Regions from separate parts of the Halomonas sp. 3F2F genome, predicted to be linked through region 2. Evidence: predicted binding sites of a transcription regulator. Region 2 holds the regulator's gene; each other region holds the start of a gene.
The links. Region 2 encodes FNR, which switches genes on or off when oxygen is low (the NO sensors DNR and NnrR bind a similar motif). Its sites were predicted from a motif close to TTGATNTANATCAA; they were not measured.
Positions count from the first base shown of each region.

Region 1: a site for FNR is predicted at 2,686-2,699, ahead of INT21_RS18060 (OmpW/AlkL family protein). Genes of this name have one in related genera too.
Region 3: a site for FNR is predicted at 4,178-4,191, ahead of cyoA (ubiquinol oxidase subunit II). Genes of this name have one in related genera too.

Region 1 is NZ_JABUZE010000181.1:21,390-28,282, reverse strand. It holds gene INT21_RS18075 (ATP-dependent zinc protease family protein) at 1-77, opposite strand, end outside; gene INT21_RS18070 (DUF3549 family protein) at 147-1,199, opposite strand; gene INT21_RS18065 (YqcC family protein) at 1,485-1,817, shown strand; gene INT21_RS18060 (OmpW/AlkL family protein) at 1,945-2,571, opposite strand; gene putP (sodium/proline symporter PutP) at 2,835-4,325, opposite strand; gene putA (bifunctional proline dehydrogenase/L-glutamate gamma-semialdehyde dehydrogenase PutA) at 4,563-6,893, opposite strand, start outside.
Region 2 is NZ_JABUZE010000088.1:28,486-35,378, reverse strand. It holds gene INT21_RS10490 (FixH family protein) at 1-264, shown strand, start outside; gene INT21_RS10485 (heavy metal translocating P-type ATPase) at 261-2,738, shown strand; gene ccoS (cbb3-type cytochrome oxidase assembly protein CcoS) at 2,735-2,956, shown strand; gene INT21_RS10475 (sulfite exporter TauE/SafE family protein) at 2,953-3,648, shown strand; gene hemN (oxygen-independent coproporphyrinogen III oxidase) at 3,777-5,204, shown strand; gene fnr (fumarate/nitrate reduction transcriptional regulator Fnr) at 5,263-6,015, shown strand; gene ttcA (tRNA 2-thiocytidine(32) synthetase TtcA) at 6,002-6,893, opposite strand, start outside.
Region 3 is NZ_JABUZE010000017.1:97,831-104,723, forward strand. It holds gene deoA (thymidine phosphorylase) at 1-43, opposite strand, end outside; gene deoC (deoxyribose-phosphate aldolase) at 44-862, opposite strand; gene INT21_RS01840 (NupC/NupG family nucleoside CNT transporter) at 946-2,229, opposite strand; gene INT21_RS01845 (outer membrane protein OmpK) at 2,263-3,105, opposite strand; gene INT21_RS01850 (DeoR/GlpR family DNA-binding transcription regulator) at 3,366-4,133, shown strand; gene cyoA (ubiquinol oxidase subunit II) at 4,407-5,459, shown strand; gene cyoB (cytochrome o ubiquinol oxidase subunit I) at 5,462-6,893, shown strand, end outside.

The DNA.
Region 1 (6,893 bases), on a different contig from region 2:
TGAAGCCCTAATTCAGGTAACGTCACCATTTCACGGCGGCCGATGACTGCTTTGGCCTGATAGGGTAATTCCTTCACGGCATACTCCTGGCAAATGAAGGTTTGTCATCAAGAAATGAGTCGATCTAGCGTCTCATAAATAAATAGCTAGCTTCTAGCTTGGTTAATCAACGCACTTAGCCTTAGCTGAATCGCGGAGTCAGGCGGCGCGTCGCGTAGTGTCAGCATAACCAATAGGCGAAGTCTGGGAATCAGTGCAAGGTCACGTACGACTGCATTAAAATTAGTGCGTTTGTCTTCTGCTAAACGCTGTAAAAGCAACGGTAAACGTTCAGCGTCTTCTAACAATAACCACCCGCGGCCAGCAATGGCTGCGATAATATCTGGGCCGCAAGCAATGGGGTCAGTTAAGAGGCTTGAGTACCATTTGCCGACACTAACTGACGGAGTACAGCCCACGGCGCGCACGCAGGCGCACAGGGTTTCTACGTCACCATCAATGGCTGCCTGCTCTCCACGCGCCCGTAAGGCACTGACCAGCGGCTCTGCAAGAGGCCTATGCTCCAGGCAATAGCACAGCGAGTGAGCGACACTAGTGGGCAACTGGGGAAGGCGCAGCGCTAGCGCTTCTGATGTGGGTAAGTCGAGGCGTACCACATAATCAGCGATGCCTTGTAACCCCAGTGCTTGCCAGTCAATGGTCTGCTGGCCGCTAAGATAGGCCTCGACAGGCTCTAAGTGTTGGCTAGCGGCAAGCTCTAATGCATAACTGGCCTGAGCATTAAGCATTGCTTGAAAAGTAATATCAGGCGAAAAAGCGAGCGGATTATCCTTCATTAGATGATCCACGTCAGCAGTTTCTGCCTGGCCTAGCGGTTTATTTTCTAGCTGCGCAGCATTTCTCCCAAGGGTTTCGAGCAAGCGATTAATAAAACCGTCTCGTTGGGCGGGGGAGAGCTTGCCTTGTTCGTCTAGCGGCAGCGCCAAAAACCAGATGGCTGGTTCAGGCATGTCACCCATACGAAATACTACGCCAAGGCGTGCCTGCTGTTGCCAGGGTTCCGGCCAGGCTATCTCGCCATTTTCGAATGCACGCAGCGTTTCTCGTGGGCAGTCCGTTACTCGTCGTCCCATATGGTAGAGGGAAACGTCCGCGCCGCTACGTGTAAAAAACTCATCAAGTGTCTGGATTGGTTGCATGACATCCTTCCGCATTTCAAGCCTGCACTCTACCTTGCTGATGTGTCACTGTCAGCCGCAAACGCTGATTAATCCGTGCTTTATTATCAAAATGGTTAAAAATTGCACAACATGGTGTAACCCGCATGAGAGTAACAGTAGCGACATCTTTCCATAGTTTATCCACAGCCTCTTGCAGGTTTTCTGTGAATCTGTGAATAACACACAAACTCTGTCAGACGGTTGGCAACTTACCCACAGTGCTGGGATAATAAAGCTTTACTGATTCAAATGGAAAAGGTGCTTATGAGCGTCCATCAACAGCTTCAAACCGCGCTTCTTGAGCTTGAAGCCACTATGAAGGCCGCTAACTTATGGCGTATGCCAACGCCTGATATTTCAGCATTTAATAGTCAGCAACCCTTCTGTATCGACACGATGTCGCTGCCTCAGTGGATTCGATTTGTTTTTATCGCTCGATTAAATGCACTGATTGATGCCCAGGCCGCTATGCCTGCCAAGTGCGATGTAGCGCCGGCAGTGGCTGCATATCTAATGCAGGAAAAAGTTCGTGCCAGTGACCAGCTACTGGTTGTTCGAGCCGTTGAAAAGATAGATCAGCTAGTTACCGAAAACTAGGTCGCGCTACTACGAGAAGCTGAAGCCTAGTGTGATGAGGGTATCAGCAAAGACAATGCCCAGCACCGCAAGCAGCGGGACTGGGCATTTTTCATGCGATTATGGCGCTAGCACAGCTGTAGCGGTGTTAGAAACGATAGCTTAAGCCTGCCATAACCACTAAGGGATCAATCTCTACCGTGCCTGCAGCGGCACCGTTAACGGTCGCGTCAGTATCGATGTCGATATACCACGCGGCTGCGTTAAGTGCCCAGTTTTCATCGATAAGCAAATCGATACCCACTTGAGCAGCGGCACCCCAGGAGTCGTCCAGCTCCAGTTCGCCTATGGCTAGCTCTTCATCAGAGAAAAAGGTGTAGTTAATACCTGCGCCGACATAAGGCTGTACGCGCGCATCAGTGCCACCTAGCGGGTAGTACTGGAGCGTTAGAGTTGGTGGAAGGTGCTTGGTAGAGGCAAGATTATCACCGTTCAGGGCGATATCGTGCTCAAACGGTAGGGCTGCCAGTAATTCGATGCCCATTTTGTCGTGGAAGCGGTAGCCCAGGGTAAATGCGAAATCGGTTTTATCCTGAACATCAACCGCGAACGCGCCTCCGGCTAATGAACCGTTGTCGCTTTTTGGCTCCACTTTGGCAACACCCACGCGAGTAAAGAAATCGCCAGCGCCGTAAGCTAAAACTTGGCCGCTTGCCATCAATGTGGCTGCTGCAAGTCCAGTGGTGAGCAGTGTTGAAAGAGAGTTATGGCGCATAGCATTGCTCCTGACCATTAATGTGAGTCTTTGCAGTGAGTGGTTAACATGAACCGTTGTTCGACATGATCGCGAACCATGCAAAGAGTGTATCGGGTAGAGGAGGGCAGGTTATTGACCTGGGGCAAAGAGTGGAGCGCCGCCGCTAAATAATGGGCTTTTAAAAGAGGCTGTCAGAAGTGAAAGAGGCCTTCCCGTGGCATGGGAAGGCCTCAATAATCAGCTAATTGTTTAATTAAGCTGAGTGTGTCATTGACGCTCGTCTAGCGATCAATATGCTGATATTCACCCGCATCGGCAGTTATGCTACTAACCACCAAGATGGCAATAAAGGCAGCGATGAAGCCAGGGATGATCTCGTACACGCCGGGGCCACCCATAAATTCTCCGTTCCAGCCTAATGCAATCCAAATCATGACGGTAGCAGCACCCACTACCATGCCTGCAATGGCGCCAGCTCCGTTCGTGCGAGACCACATTAGCGACAGAATGATCAGCGGGCCAAATGCTGCGCCAAAGCCAGCCCAGGCATTACTTACGAGCCCAAGAACTTGCGAGTCCGGATTTGACGCAATCACAGCGGCCACCAGACCAACCAGTACGACACAGATTCGACCGACCTTTACGCACTCTTTATCGGTTGCTTCCTTTCTTAGGAACAGGCGATAGAAATCTTCGGTTAATGAGGACGACGATACTAACAATTGGCTGGAAATGGTGCTCATAATTGCAGCAAGCAGTGCCGCATAGAGGAAGCCGGTGACCAGCGGGTGGAATAGCAGGTTCGCCAGAATGATGAAGATCGTTTCTGGATCCTCGATATCCATGCCGTTGCGGACTGCATAAGCCCGGCCAAACAGACCTAGAGAGACCGCGCCAATCAGGGAAATAAGCATCCAGCTCATGCCGATATTACGGGCAGTCGGGACATCTTTCAGCGTCCGGATGGCCATAAAGCGCACAATGATGTGGGGTTGACCGAAGTACCCCAGTCCCCAGGTAACCGCAGAGAGCCAGCCAATAAAGGTCAGCCCTGACGTCCAGGATAGCAGGGTGGGGTCGACTTCATTTAGCGTCTGCGATGCTTGGGAGAACCCACCGCCGCCTTCGCCAAATAGCACCACTGCAGGCATGATTACTAGCGCCAGCATCATGATGCAGCCTTGCACGAAGTCAGTCATACTCACGGCCAGGAAGCCGCCAACAACGGTGTAGACAAGTACCACTCCAAGTGTAATGAGGATGCCTACAGCGTAGTCGCTCATGCCGCCGATGTTAAAAATACCGGCAAACGCGCTTTCAAACAGTTTGCCCCCAGCGACTAGACCTGATGCCGTGTAAACCGCGAAAAAGATGACGATAACGATAGCAGACACCGTGCGCAGTGAATGCGCACGTGTCGGAAATCGGTTTGCCAAAAAGGCTGGAATGGTAATCGCATTACCGTAGTGAACCGTCTGTTCACGCAGTCGGGGGGCGACCAGGGTCCAGTTGAAGAACGCACCCACCAGAAGGCCAATGCCGATCCAGGCGGATCCCAAGCCGGAAACAAACATTGCGCCGGGCAACCCAAGCAGCAACCAGCCGCTCATGTCCGAAGCGCCAGCCGATAGAGCTGCTACTTGTGGACTGAGGCCACGTCCCCCCAGCATGTAATCTTCTGATGAAGATGTCGCTTTGCGCATGGCATAAATGCCGATGGCGATCATGAGCGCAAAGTAGGCAAAAAGACTAATCCAAACACCGATAGCCATGAAAGTTCTCCAATTTGTCAGGACGGAGCTAGCTCCGACAGGTTAGCGCGCTTGCCGTGCAGAACCGCTAGTAGCACGCATGTTTAACTCCGCTTCTTATTCGTGTAGCAAGGCGCTACCGCTTGGTCCTCGATATTCCTTGCTAGGGAAGCGCCTGTACTGGCCGCCTCCCGGCAACACGAGGTTATTGTCGTCTAAGTTTAGTTGAGAAGCATGGCGCCGACAAAGCCAGCGGGCCTATTCGGCCGTTGCCAGCAAGCTGGCGTTGCCACCCGCTGCGGTCGTATCGATGCACAGATGACGTTCCACCACGTAGCGATCTGGTGAAATGGTCTGAGTCTCGAGCGGCACGATGGCACCGTCGCGCTTAGCGAGTGCTATACGCAGTTCATGCGTCCAATCACTTTTGCCAGCCGCGGCGACGGCGGCAATCCCTTGGACCTCGCTTAGTGTATCTGCTGTGATGCTACCGTCGAGCCCAATCACGGGGGCGCCTGCGTCGACCAGCGGCTGGACGGCTTGAGCTGCGCCTGGTGCAATCACTACTGCAGTACAGCCCGCGCCAAGCGCCTGTACTGCTTGGGCAGCGGCGATATCCAGCGTTGGTCCAAGGCAGAGAACAGCGCCTTTTGGATACATCGCCAAGCGGTTGCTTTCCCCTGTGGGTCCTGGAAGCGTCTGCGGTGTCATGTCGAGTGCCGCTGTCTCGTTAAGGGCCTTGCGGATCACGCCGCCTTTGCCGGAGAGTGCCTTGCGGAGTGCCTCGATTCGATTGGGTCGTACCGCCCAGTTCCGCGCATCCAGCCCATCTAAGGCCGATTGGAGGTCGCTGAGTGAGAGGGTTTTCCCCTCAGGAGCCTTGTGGTGCTCGGCGGTGGCAGTGCGGCGGAAGCGAGTAACATAGAGCGGGCCACCGGCCTTGGGCCCGGTGCCCGAAAGGCCTTCGCCCCCGAATGGCTGGGAGCCGACAATGGCGCCGATTTGGTTACGATTAACATAAACGTTGCCAACATGGATGCGCTCGACGATTTGCTGCACACGATCATCGATGCGGGTATGCAGGCCGAAGGTCAGTCCGTAGCCTTTGCCATTGATGTCGTCGACCACGTTGTCGATGTCTCGCGCCTTGAAAGTAGCCACGTGTAGAACCGGGCCAAATATCTCGCGTTCGAGATCCGCAATGCCCCCCACCTCAATGACCGCGGGGGTGACGAAGGTGCCAGCTTCCGGTGCGGACAGTTTCTTCAACACCTTACCTGTCTTCTCGTGCGCTGCTACGTAGTCGCTTATCTCGGCTTGGGCGTCGGCGTCGATCACGGGTGAGACGTCGGTGTCAGTATTCCAAGGGTCGCCGATGGTGAGCGAGTCCATGGCGCCATAAAGCATGTTGAGCAACCGGTCGCGCGCCTCTTCCTGCACATACAGCATGCGTAGCGCTGAACAACGCTGCCCAGCCGACTGGAAGGAGGAGATTAAGATATCGCGGACTGCCTGCTCGGTCAGCGCCGTAGAGTCCACGATCATCGAGTTGAGGCCGCCAGTTTCGGCAACCAGTATCGCATCGGGCCCTGCGTTCTGCGCCAGGGCTTTGTGGATAATCTGTGCCACGGGGGTCGAGCCAGTGAAACAGACACCAGCGATACGTGGGTCGCTAGTCAGCGGGCCACCCACCGTGGGCCCATCGCCAGGCAGCAGTTGAAGTGCTGCTTCTGGAAGGCCAGCCTCACGCATCAATTCGACGGCGCGGGCGGCGATCAGCGGTGTTTGCTCGGCGGGCTTGGCAAGTACCGCGTTGCCAGCCACCAAGGCTGCGGCGATCTGCCCGGTGGTGATGGCCAGTGGGAAGTTCCAAGGGCTGATGCAGACGAAGATGCCGCGGGCGCTACCGGGTTCTTCCGCTTCCAGCCGTTCACCCTCATTGGCGTAGTAGCGTAGGAAATCCACCGCTTCGCGCACTTCAGCGATGCCATCAAACATCATCTTGCCGGCTTCGCGGGTGGTGATCACGGTCAGCTCAGCGATATGTTCTTCATAGAGATCCGCGGTACGACGGAGCACTTTGGCGCGCTCGGCCACAGGACGTGCTGACCACTCGCGGAAACCTTCCTCTGCAGCATCGAGAGCGGCGGCTACCTCTTCAGGGGTGGCCTCATGCACCTTGCCGATAATACGCGAGCTGTCGGCGGGAGAGACTGCATCGCGAGCCGGACCTTGGGGGGCAGGATTTCCCACTAGCATGGGGCCTGCTGTCCAGGTCTTGTCAGCAAAGGTTTCCCGCGCATTAAGCAGCGGCAGGATCGAGGCGGGTTCGTTGATACGATAACCCTTGGAGTTCTTGCGATCTGGCGCAAACAGCTCACCGGGCTGGCGAATCAACGGGCTTGAGATGGCGTCGCCAAGCTGTTTAAACCCTTCCACTGGATCTCTTGATACTTCGCTCGGGGGAATCGAACTATCCACCACCTGGTTGACGAACGAGGAGTTCGCGCCATTCTCTAGCAGGCGACGTACCAAGTAGGCCAGCAGGTCGCGGTGAGCGCCGACTGGGGCGTAGATGCGGCAGTGCGT
Region 2 (6,893 bases):
CTTGCTGGTGATGCTCGCCCAGACAAGCTCTATCTAGATCTTATTTTTCCTACCGAAGACGATCGTGACCAGTCGTTTGTACTAGAGCATGTGCGCGAAGGTCGCTATATCACTCAAGGACCTGACAATCTGCGCTATCGCTGGTATCTACAGCTGCAGCCAGAGCAAGGCGATGAATCAGAATGGCGCCTTATCGGAGAAGCACGCTTTCCTGACGAAAACACCATTGCACTACTACCTGGCGGGCGCTCGGAGAACGAATGACCACGACCACCCTTAGCTGCTACCACTGCGGCAACCCGGTGCCCGAAGGGGCACCGTGGCGAATTAACATTGACGACACATCCAAATCACTATGCTGCCCAGGTTGCGAAGCCGTCGCCCATGCCATCGTCGATGGCGGGTTGGAAAGCTATTATCGCTATCGCACAGAAATGCCAGAGCGCCCTGACGAGCGCCAAGCTGCCAAAGCAGAAACCTGGTCGGTATTTGATGACCCAGGGCTACAAGCGCAGTTTGTTCACCCAGAGGGTGACGAAGGACAAGTACGCGCCACACTCGCAATAGACGGCATCACCTGTGCAGCCTGCGCCTGGCTCATTGAACACCGTTTGAATGCACTTGATGGCGTTACTTCTAGCGCGGTCAACCTTACCCATCATCGCCTACGTGTGAGCTGGGACCCCGCCGTCATCAACCTCTCACAGCTGTTCGCTGAACTAGCGGCCATTGGCTACAATGCGCAGCCCTATGAACCTGACCAAGCCCAAACGCGCTTGCAACATGAAGAACGCATGAATGTGCGCCGCCTGATTGTCGCGGCCGTCGGGATGATGCAGGTCATGATGTTCTCCATTCCCATTTATGTGTCGGGGCCTGGTGAGCTTAGCGAAGACTTTTACACTCTGTTTCACTGGCTATCGTTTGCCCTGGCCACGCCCGTGGTATTTTTCTCAGCGCAACCTTTTTTCCGTAACGCATTGCGTGATCTAAAAACCGGCGTTCTTGGCATGGATGTGCCGGTCTCGCTAGCCATTGGCGGCGCCTATTTGGCGAGCAGTTATGCAGTGCTGTTTAACGTTGGCGATGTTTATTTCGACTCGGTCGCCATGTTTACCTTTTTCTTGCTATTTGGCCGTTATGTAGAAGGTAGGGCCAGACGGCGCAGCGGCCACAGTGGCAATGCGCTGAGCGGCGTTTTGCCAGTGTCCGCTATTCGCCTTGAAGCTGATGGCAGTGAACGCATTCTGCCTGCCAGTGAACTTAAAGAAGGCGACCGCGTGCTCATCAAGCCCGGTCATGGCGTTCCCGCTGATGGCATTATCGAAGACGGCGAATCCAGCCTTGATGAGTCGATGCTGACCGGTGAGTATTTGCCAGTGACTCGACGGGTAGGCGAAAGCGTGGTGGGTGGCAGCCAAAACATGGAAAACCCGCTCACCATAAAGGTAACCCATGCTGGCAATAGCGCCAGAGTGGCCGGTATTGTCGATTTAACCGATCGCGCCTTTGCAAGTCGCCCACGACTTGCCCAGATGGCGGCGCGTATGGCGCACCTGTTTGTATTACGGCTGCTGATCGTTACCGCGTGTGTCACTGTAGCATGGTGGTTTATTGATCCGTCTCGTGTGCTATGGGTGCTACTCTCGGTATTAGTAGTCACCTGCCCTTGTGCACTGGCACTGGCCACCCCTACTGCGCTGACAGCAGGACATGGCCAATTGCGCCAGCGAGGCGTACTCATTACACGTGCTGACGCGATCGAATCACTCTCCAACGTCACCCGCGTGATTTTTGATAAGACCGGTACGCTGACCCGCGGCGAAATGCAGCTAACCCAAACGTATCCTATTGACCAACAGCATCTCGCCCACAGCGAGACGACGCTCAGTGAAGAGCGTGCCCAAGCCATCGCAGCGGCGCTAGAGGCACACTCTGAACACCCCATTGCCAGGGCTTTTCGCCCATTTCGGGATGCCACTCTGCAGGCACGCAACGTCAAAAGTGTGACCGGAAGCGGGCTAGAAGGCACTTTGAACGGCGCAACATGGCGATTAGGTAAACCCGATTTTGCGACGACAACCGCGCTGCCCCAGCCAGGCACCGGCCAGTGGCTTTTGCTCAGTGAAAACAACGCACCACGTGCCTGGTTCAAGCTGCACGATGGCGTTCGTGAAGATGCGGCTCAAACCGTTGCCGCACTTCAAGCCCGTGGACTGAAAGTAGAACTACTTTCTGGTGACACGCAAGAAGCGGTAGAAAGCTTGGCAGAACAGCTCAATATTACCACGTGGCACGCTGGCAGATCGCCTGAGGGCAAGCTGGCGCGATTACGTGAGTTACAAGCCAGCGGTGAGCGTGTCGTGATGATCGGTGACGGTATCAATGATGTGCCGGTATTGGCTGGCGCTGACGTTGCCATTGCTATGAATGGCGCCACAGATCTTGCCCGGACCCGCGCCGACGCGATACTGCTCAGTCCACGCCTAATGCGTATTTTTGAGGCGATTGATATTTCCTGCGCCACACGCCGAATTATGCGTCAAAATATGCTGTGGTCGGTTTGCTACAATTTTTCGGCACTGCCTTTAGCAGCAATGGGCTTAATTCCCCCCTGGCTCGCTGCGATTGGCATGTCGCTAAGCTCCCTGGTTGTGGTAGGTAACGCGCTGCGTCTCACTCGCTGGCGTACGCCGCCCGCCCCTCAGATTGCCCTATCAACACCGGTGATGGCATGACGATTTTATACTTACTGATTCCCCTTTCACTCACTCTTCTGGGCCTCGCGGTGTGGGCGTTTTTTTGGGCCGTGAAACACGGCCAATTTGACGATTTGGAAGGCCCAGCCCACCGCATCCTATTCGACGATGATGAGAATGACCTGACTCCCGAGCAGCGTGCCGCGCGTAAAAAAAGTGGCTCTTCTTCTCAAGATAACCAAGAGCCACCTGCATGAATCCTACGGGACTTGATTTACCGCCCCTGCTAGCCGCGTTTGTATTTGGCTTAATGGGCGGCGCCCACTGTATCGGCATGTGTGGCGGCATTATGAGCGCGCTGACCTTTGCCGTACCGCCTAGCATGCGACACCCTGCCCGCATGGGTGGGCTGCTGATTAGCTATAACGCCGGACGCATTCTCAGCTATATGGTGGCGGGTGCCATTGTTGCTGCACTTGGCACACTTATCTCACTTTCACCGTCTGCACGTGTTGCACTGCAGGCTTTCGCCGCATTGATGCTCATCCTAATGGCGCTCTATATCGCCAACTGGTGGAAAGGACTGCTGAAAGTAGAAGCGGTGGGAAGACACCTTTGGCGTTATATAGAGCCAGTAGGTAGACGCCTGATGCCTGTCGTGCATCTTCCTCAAGCCTTCGCCCTAGGGACGCTGTGGGGCTGGCTGCCCTGTGGTTTGGTTTACTCCATGCTAGCCTGGAGCTTAGCGATTGCAGACCCACTCGATGGCGCGCTGCTAATGGGTGCTTTTGGACTGGGTACACTCCCCGCTCTGCTGGCAACAGGACTTGCAGCACAGCAGTTAAGCCATTTAATTCGCCACCCTGCCACTCGCAGCGTCGCTGCACTGTCGATTATCAGTTTCGCCCTTTGGCAACTATGGACGCTTATCTCCCTAACAACGCATTAGTCAGACCCTCCTATAGTTTGATATAGCTCAACGCATTCCAAGTGACACCGACGTAGCATGCCGAGAGAACACTGAGCGACGGCGCTCAGTCACTCCTTTTGTTTACTTCTCACTTCGGAGCGCTCGCCATGCCCGTTCATGCCACTGCTGCCTTCTCACCTACCAACACGGAAGTGTCTGGGGCTAATGCCTGGGATGAAACGCTACTGCGTCGCTATGACAAAAGTGGCCCACGTTACACATCCTACCCAACAGCTCTCGCGTTTCATGAGCAGTTCAGCGCCGATGACTTTACTCAGGCGCTAGCGCGCAGTAACGAGAGCCACCGTCCGCTATCCCTATATGTGCATGTGCCCTTTTGTCGAAAAATTTGCTTCTACTGTGCTTGCAATAAAATCGCAACGAAGAATACCGCCCTTGCGGAACCTTACCTTTCTCGGCTAGATCGGGAAATGGTGCTCACTGCCCGCCATTTAGACACTTCACGCCCGGTGCAACAGTTACACTGGGGAGGTGGTACGCCCACATTTCTAACCTTGGCACAGATGGGAGACCTGATTGATCGCCTAGATGCCCGTTTTGGTTTATCTAGCTCAGCCGATCGCGATTACGCTATTGAAATAGACCCTCGCGAAGCAGACGTATTTACTTTGCGCCACCTACAATCTCTCGGCTTTAATCGACTAAGCCTTGGCGTACAGGATTTAAACCTGCAGGTACAAAAAGCTATCAACCGCGTACAACCCCGGGTACTCACCGAAACGTTAATGGAAGAAGCTCACCGTCTTGGTTTTCGCTCACTCAATCTTGATTTGATTTATGGGCTGCCATTTCAAACCGAAAAAAGCTTTGCCGAGACGCTAAACCAAGTCATCGAACTCAACCCCGCACGGCTGTCGGTATTTAATTATGCGCACATGCCCACCCGCTTTGCGCCACAGCGACGCATTAACGAAACGGACCTTCCCAGCGCTGATGAAAAGCTGGCTATTTTGCATACCACCATAGAAATGCTGACTAATGCAGGCTATGTGCATATTGGCATGGATCACTTTGCACGACCTGACGATAGCCTAGCGATTGCACAGCGCAACGGCACCTTACAACGCAATTTTCAGGGCTACTCTAGCCATGCACAGTGCGATTTAGTTGGCTTAGGCGTATCCGCTATATCACGGGTTGACGACGTTTACGCACAAAACCCGACTCAGCTTGGCCAATATGAAGCAGCCTTAGATCAAGGTAAGCTGGCAACCGTCAAAGGATTAAGGTTAAATAAGGATGACCTAATACGAAGAGACGTGATTGAACGGCTAATGTGCGACATGCACATTGATCTAGCGGCAGTTGGAAGGCGTTGGCACATCGATGCTAGTGATTATTTTTCCACCGCAATTGAGCAATTGAAGACAGCTGAGCAAGACGGTTTAATCACTCGCCATCGGCAAGTTATTAGCGCCACCCCCACTGGGCGGCTGCTGATTCGCCATTTGGCGATGGCCTTTGATGCTCGCATAGCTGACCAGCCGACTCAGCGCTACTCTAAGATTGTATAAGCTTGTTGAGACGTCTTGCCTCTGGGCCTATGATGGCTAACGAGAAAGGGAGAATGATATGCCACACCCCGCCAGCCAACGACGCTCACTACTGCAAGAGGCGCGCTGTCAGACCTGTAGCCTAAGCTCGCTGTGTCTGCCGCTTGCCTTAGAGCTTGAGGATATGGGCCAGTTTGATGCCATCATTCGCCGCCGCGCACCGCTCAAAAAAGGCGAGCCCCTGTTTCGCCAGGGCGATCACTTCACCAGTGTGTATGCCGTCCGCTCAGGCAGCCTGAAACAGGTGACCAGCGAAGGGAACGGCAATGATCAGCTGACAAATTTCTACCTTCCCAGCGAACTAGTGGGATTGGACGGAATTGATGAAGAGCACTACCCCGGTAGCGTCATTGCACTGGAAACCACAACGGTATGTGAAATTCCATTTGATCGCTTGGACCTGCTTTCCGAAGAACTGCCCGAACTACGTGGCCAGCTTTATCGGAGCATGAGCAAAGAATTGCGGGATGACCGGCGCATGATGCGCTTGCTATCGCGTAAGACGGCCGATCAACGACTAGCCAGCTTTTTAGTCACCCTTTCAGACCGTTTTCGTCGACGTGGATACTCGCCTTATAGCTTCAGACTCTCCATGTCCCGCGCCGACATCGGCAATTACTTAGGCTTGGCGGTAGAGACGGTCAGCCGTATTCTTAGCCGCTTTCAACAGCAAGAGGTGGTGGCTGTTTCAGGGCGCGAGGTTAATATTTTAGATATGCGGCGCCTCATCACGCTAACTGAAGAGGAAGAACAGTCGGCTAGTCCACGCTAAGCGCCTGAATACGCCCTTCCATCAACGCCGCTTGTTTGGCTTCAAGGCCAGCAAAGTCAAATAAACGGCGGTCTGCTAGCTGGGAAGGCGCTACATTGGTCACCGCTTTAAACATGCTCTCTAGACGTCCTGGATGTTTTTTATCCCACTCAGCCAACATATCTTTGACAACTTGACGCTGGAGATTGGGCTGAGAGCCACATAAGTTGCAGGGAATAATCGGGAATTCCATTAGCCGAGCAAACTCTGCAATATCAGCCTCTTTGCAGTAGGCAAGGGGGCGAATGACAATATTCTTGCCATCGTCAGATAAAAGCTTGGGAGGCATTGCTTTCAAAGTGCCACCAAAGAACATGTTAAGAAATAACGTTTCTAAAATATCTTCACGATGATGCCCTAGGGCAATTTTCGTAGCCCCAATTTCCTCGGCAAACCCATAAAGAGAGCCACGTCTTAGTCGTGAGCAGAGCGCGCAGGTCGTTTTTCCTTCCGGGGTTTTCTCTTTCACCACCGAGTAGGTGTCACGCTCTAGAATGTGGTATTCAACCCCCATTTTATCTAGGTATTGGGGCAACACATGCTCCGGGAAGCCTGGCTGTTTTTGATCCATATTGACGGCGACCAGAGAGAAATTAACCGGCGCGTTGCGCTGCAGGTTAAGCAGTATCTCCAGCATCGTATAGCTATCTTTGCCGCCAGACAGGCACACCATCACCTTGTCACCTTCACCAATCATTTGATAATCAATGATGGCGTTGCCAACCTCTCGCCGTAAGCGCTTTTGTAGCTTATTAAATTCACGCTTCTGTTTAGCGGCGTGATGCTCGGATGGTGTCTGTGCGCTATTAACAGCAGGGCTGTCAACAGAAACAGTATCA
Region 3 (6,893 bases), on a different contig from region 2:
GTTCCTGGGGCAGGAGAGCGTGATGAGAAGCGGTAGATGACATTTAGTAGCCTCCGTTAGTAGTGGCGAGCGATGCAGTTTGTGGGGCGCCGCTTAGCGTATTCAATAAATTACCCAGCAGGCTGGAGGCACCAAACCGGAAGTGCTCAGGCGTTACCCACTGCGCGCCCATAATGTTCGTAGCAAGTGCTAGATACTCGGCGGCTTCTTCAGTGGTACGCACGCCACCGGCGGCTTTAAACCCGACATCTTCACCGCTGGCTTTAATCGCGTTAAGCATGATCTCAGCGGCTTCCAGGGTGGCGTTTGTTTCGACTTTGCCTGTCGATGTTTTAATAAAGTCAGCGCCGCCTTCAATGGCCAGTTCACTGGCACGCTTGATAAGCGCGGGATCTTTGAGTTCGCCCGATTCAATGATGACTTTTAAGCGTGCTTGACCAGCGCAGGCGGCTTTACACATTTCGACCAGCTCTAGGCCGATTGCTTCATCGCCTGCCATCAATGCGCGGTAGGGGAAGACCACATCGACTTCATCGGCACCGGAAGCGACAGCGTCGCGGGTTTCACGGGCAGCGCCCATGATGTCGTCACCACCATCTGGGAAGTTGGTAACCGTGGCAATTTTAACGTGGTCATTGAGCTTGTGAGCGGTTAGCGCACGCTGCGCGGTAACTACAAATTGCGGATAAACGCATACCGCTGCTGGGTTGCCAAAGGGTGTTTTAAGTTGCTGGCAGAGCGCTTCAATCGTGCTATCGGTGTCGCTGTCGTTCAGGCTCGTTAGATCCATGAGGGTGAGTGCTTGACGGGCAGCTTGGGTAAGTTGGGCTTGAGTGTGCTGAGAGGAGGCAGTCGCAGTCATGGAGTTCTCGCAAATTAATAAAAGACAAAACGGGCCCTGCGTGAAAACAGCAGCGCCCGTTGCAAAGTGTCGTGCTCGCTGCGTTAAGCCGTGGCGCTACTTAACGCAATAAAGAAGCCTGCAATTGAGGCCGACATTAGGTTAGAGAGTGTACCGGCCAATACGGCCTTCACGCCAAAACGGGCAATCTCTTTACGGCGTGTAGGGGCAATGCTGCCTAAGCCGCCCAGCAAAATGGCAATCGAGGACAGGTTGGCAAAGCCACATAACGCAAAGGAAAGAATCGCCATGGTGTGTGGAGTCATCATTTGACCCGTGGCGGCCACCACCTGTTCCCCATCAATGTAGGGAGCCAAGTTGATAAAGGCGACAAACTCATTCACCACCAGTTTTTGACCGATAAACGAACCCGCCAGGGTGGCTTCTTCCCAAGGGACGCCAAGCAAGAAGGCAAGCGGCGCAAACAGCCAGCCAAGAATCAGTTCAAGGCTGAGTGATTCAAAGCCAAACCAACCGCCAACGCCGCCTAGAATACCGTTAATCAGGGCAATAAGCGCAATAAACGCGAGCAGCATGGCACCGACGTTGGCGGCAAGTTTCATGCCTGACGTAGCGCCCGCCGCGGCTGCATCCAATACGTTGGCGGGTTTGTCTTCCTGCTCTTTAAGCTCTTCTTCTACTTTAGAAACGCTGTCGCTATCGGTCGCGTCTTGAGTTTCAGGCATGATGAGTTTGGCGAACAGGAGGCCGCCAGGTGCCGCCATAAACGAAGCGGCGACCAAGTATTCCATGGGAATGCCCAAGGCGGCGTAGCCCGCCAATACCGAACCAGCCACCGATGCCAGGCCACCGCACATCACTGCAAATAGCTGCGAAGGCGTCATGCGGGCGATAAACGGACGTACCACCAGCGGCGCTTCGGTTTGGCCAACAAAGATATTTGCCGTGGCAGAAAGCGATTCGGTGCGAGAAGTGCCGAGTGCTTTTTGCAGCGCGCCACCTAAAATCCGAATGACCCACTGCATAATGCCTATGTAATAAAGCACTGCAATGAGTGACGAGAAAAAGATAATCACTGGCAGTACTTTTATGGCAAAAACAAAGCCGACGTTATCGACATCGGCTAAGCCGCCAAACAGAAAGCCGATGCCGTCATTGGCATAGACCAATATTTGGCTAACGCCGGACGAAATGGCTTGCAGGACTGCTTGGCCAAAGGGCACATAAAGTACAAATGCACCAATACCCGCCTGGATGGCAAACGCGCCAAGCACGGTGCGCAGCCGAATTGATTTACGGTCGTAAGAGAAGATAAGTGCGATGGTTACCAACGTAACCATGCCTACCAAGCTCATGATGAGAGTCATGTGGGTACCTTCCGAGCGTGTGAAGTGGAGCGATTACAGTAAGTTTAATTTTACTGAGTAAATCATCGCATTTTGGTAAGCGTTCGGGGTACCCAGCTTATTGTCTGAGTAGCGATACTGCACGCCAGTGGTAATTAGCTCAGAAGGATGCCACCACAAGCTAAGCGCGCCGTTGGTGCCTACGCTCCCCGCTTTATCGCCCACATAGTTTTGTTCCAGATACTCGTCGTCACGGCCAAAGGTTTGTTCATGCCAGTTGGTGACGCTGAAGTTCTGGTTGAGCGCTGAGAAGTCATAACCTGCTACCCAACCCGCCATAAAGCCGTTCATGCCAGTGTAGCCGTCGCTCTGCACACGTGCTGCGCCAATAAACGGTTTAAACCATAGGCCGTTGTCGAACGTCGTGCGGTAGCCGAGGCCGAGAATTTGATCCTGCTCGCGAGCGTTGAAACCATAATCGCGGAAGTCGTACAGGTGCGCGTAGATCGATAGCGGGCTGTCGCCTAAATAAATATGCGAAGTGATTTTGCCTGCGGTACGAAAGTTGTCTTTACCACCGCTGGATTCGTCAAACTGGTCGTTGGTTGGGTTCTCGAAATCGAAGAAACCGTAGAATTCGCCCCAGCTGTAACCTACGCCGCCTTCGATTTCGACAAACGTGAAGTCGCTTTTTGCTGCGTTACTAGCGGTACGCGCTTCAGTACCGTTAGACCAATCCAAGTAGTTCACCGAAACGTTGGCAAACGACCAAAGGGGCGTCGTTGGTGACGCGGGGGTGTCGTTGGCTAACGCTGGCGTTACCAGCGCAGAGCTAGCCAGTAAAACGCCAGCGCCAAGCGTGACGAAAGAAGAGCGAGAAGGGTTTTGAGCAGTCATGGAAGCCTCAACAGGGTTGTTATGAGTCGTGTGGGCTGGCGTTGATGTTAAAATTATAACATTGAGTGTTATTTTTTTAACGTTGATTTGCAAGTATTGCCCCATCAACGCTTTGTATATGTGATATGACTCTCAAATAGTCGAAGAGCAGCGTCTGACAGTGGAAATATAATGAGGGCTGGCTCAGCATAGGCCTTGGATACCCACTAACCGCTGATAACAAATAACGCCTGAACTTGGGATTAAAGGAGAGGTTTGCCATGAATGACCGAAGCGCTCAGCGTTTGGCAATGTTGCAAGAAGCGCTTGCCAGCGGGGGGACATTGCATCTGCGCGATGCTGCTGAGCTGTGCGGTGTTTCTGAAATGACGATCCGTCGGGACGTTACTACGCAGCCTTCGGCGATTAGCTTGTTGGGCGGTCGCTTGGTCATGGCAAACTATCCTGGCGTAACGCCGGTGTATGACTTGACTGAGCAACAGGCGAGCCATTATCAGATTAAGCACCGCCTCTGTCAGCGAGTTGCCAGCTTTATCGAAGATGGCGATACGCTATTCATTGACTGTGGTTCAACACTGATTCCTTTGCTTAGTCAGTTAAGCCATTTCCGCGAGCTCACTGTGGTGACGTATGCCCTTAACGTGGCTAACTCAGTGGCCGCGCTGCCTAATGTGCGGTTAGTGCTGCTAGGGGGACTGTTTTATGCCTCATCACAATCGTTTGGTAGTGATGGTATGCGTGCTGCGATTGAGCGTTTAGGCATTAATAAAGCACTGATCTCTGCCGCAGGAGTGGACTGCGAACGTGGGGTTAGTTGTTTCCATTTTCATGAAGTGGCGCCAAAACAGGCTGCCATAGCGACGGCTATGCAGCGCCTGTTGATTGTTGATGCCAGCAAATTTGGTTTAGTGCGCCCAGCCTATTTTGCCGCGTTATCCGATTTCGATATTGTCGTGACCGACGATGAGCATGCACCGAAAGTACAAGATTGCCTTCCTCATGCATCACCCAGCGTGACAGTCGCTTAACATATTTTTAAGTATACAGGGTGCGGCAAAGCGCCTCTTTCTGATTGATCCAGATCAATAGAAAATACTTTAGTCTTAGTTTATGCGCGCGTGGCGTGTATTGGCTATGACTCGCTACCAATCCCTTCGGTAGCGCATATTTTTCCCGGAGCAACGCATACGTACTCACTGTTCTGGGAAAAGTATGGGGTGTTAGTTAGCGGGCTATTTAGCTAGCTATTCAGCTGGTCAAATAGTGCGCTGTTTTGGACAACTCTCTGACGAGATCACACCATGCAACGACATACCCTCTGGCGCAGGCGAGGCACATTCGTGCTCGTCATGTTGTGCCTGTTGTTAACGGGCTGCAGTTCTGCATTGTTGGATCCCAAAGGGCAGATTGGCGTTGAGCAACGCTCGCTAATACTGACCTCATTTGGGCTGATGCTAATTGTAGTGATTCCGGTGATAGTGATGACGCTGCTGTTTGGTTGGCGTTATCGGCGCAGCAATCGCAATGTTGCTAAATACCTACCCGACTGGGCGCACTCTAATGCGATTGAAGTCGCGGTATGGACAGTGCCCTGTTTAATCATCGCTGTCTTAGCGTTTCTTACCTGGAAAACCTCCCATAGTTTAGATCCCCATAAGCCCATCGAAAGCGATACCGCCGCAATGGAAATCCAAGTGGTAGCGCTGGACTGGAAATGGCTGTTCATCTACCCCGAACAAGGCATTGCCAGTGTCAACGAGCTTGCCTTTCCTGTGGATACGCCGGTGCGTTTTCGAGTCAGTTCTGGCTCGGTGATGAATGCGTTCTTTATTCCGCGCTTAGGCAGCCAAATTTATGCCATGGCGGGTATGGATAACGATGTTCATCTCATTGCAGACGACGTCGGCGTTTATCCAGGCCGTTCCACTAATTACAGCGGTGCTGGCTTCTCAGGAATGACCTTCGATGCTCACGTTACCACCCCTGAAGAATTTGAGGCGTGGGTTGAAAACGTGCGGGCTTCCAATGAAACCCTGACCTATCCCGACCGTTATAGCGATTTAGCCAAACCGAGTGAATACCACCCGGTCGAGTACTTCTCTGAGATTTCTCCGGCGCTCTATACGTCGATTCTGACCAGCTTTCATACCGGCGGCAGTGGGCACGGCGGTCATGGCGACCATGTTAACCACGAAGCCGTCAGTGATGTTGACGATAGCCACGGCGAGTCTGGCGAGCTAGAAAGCGCAGGCGCTACCCATCATCAGGCCGCGTTTGGCCACGTTACCAATCAGCATGCTAGTGAGGATCACGCGATGAGCGGCCATCCCACAAGCGTTGAAGCGGGGGGTTAAGCATGTTTGGAAAACTGACGTTAGAGTCGATTCCGTATCACGAACCGATCATTATGATCGTTGCCGCCATGATGGCGATTGGCGGTGCTGCGCTTATCGGCGCATTAACTTATTACCGAAAGTGGGGCTGGCTGTGGAACGAGTGGTTTACCTCCGTTGACCACAAAAAGCTCGGTATTATGTATTTTGTGGTTGCCTTGGTGATGCTGCTACGCGGCTTTGCCGATGCCATTATGATGCGTACCCAGTTGGCTATGGCTGCTGGTGGGGCCGCGGGTTACCTCCCTCCTGAACACTATGATCAGATCTTTACCGCCCATGGCGTGATTATGATCTTTTTCGTTGCGATGCCTATGGTCATCGGCTTGATGAATCTGGTGGTGCCACTGCAAATTGGCGCACGCGACGTTGCTTTTCCTTTCTTGAATAACCTGAGCTTTTGGCTGTTCGCGGTGTCCGCGATTCTGGTTAATATTTCCCTAGTAGTAGGAGAGTTCGCCAAAACGGGTTGGCTCGCTTACGCGCCGCTTTCGGGGATAGAGTTTAGCCCTGGTGTGGGGGTCGATTATTGGATATGGGCGTTACAAATATCCGGCATAGGTACGACGCTCACCGGGATTAATTTCTTTGTCACGATCCTGAAAATGCGCACTAAAGGCATGACTATGTTCCGCATGCCTATTTTTACCTGGACATCGCTTTGTGCCAACGTCCTGATTATTGCCTCTTTCCCGATTCTTACCGCGACGATCGCGCTGTTAACTCTAGACCGCTACTTCGGCATGCACTTCTTCACCAATGATTTTGGCGGCAACATGATGATGTACGTCAACCTCATCTGGGCTTGGGGCCATCCGGAAGTGTACATCCTGATCCTGCCAGCCTTTGGCGTGTTCTCTGAAGTGATCGCGACCTTCGCGCGTAAACGTTTGTTTGGTTACACCACCATGGTATGGGCCACAGTGGCGATCACGCTGCTGTCGTTTATTGTCTGGTTGCACCACTTCTTCACCATGGGGGCTGGCGCTAACGTCAACGCCTTCTTCGGCATCATGACGATGATTATTGCCATTCCTACCGGGGTGAAAGTATTCAACTGGCTGTTCACTATCTTCCGCGGCAGCCTGGAACTGACCTCGCCGGTGCTATGGACCTTAGGCTTTATTATTACTTTCACCTTAGGCGGTATGACTGGCGTGATGCTGGCGCTACCCGCTGCCAACTTTGTACTGCATAACAGCCTGTTCGTGATTGCCCACTTCCACAACGTAATTATTGGTGGCGTGGTGTTTGGCATGATGGCGGGCTTAACGTACTGGTTCCCCAAAGCATTCGGTTTCACGCTTAGCGAGAAGTGGGGCAAGCGTTCATTCTGGTGTTGGTTTATTGGCTTCTATGTCGCCTTTATGCCGCTCTATGTGTTGAGCTTCTTTG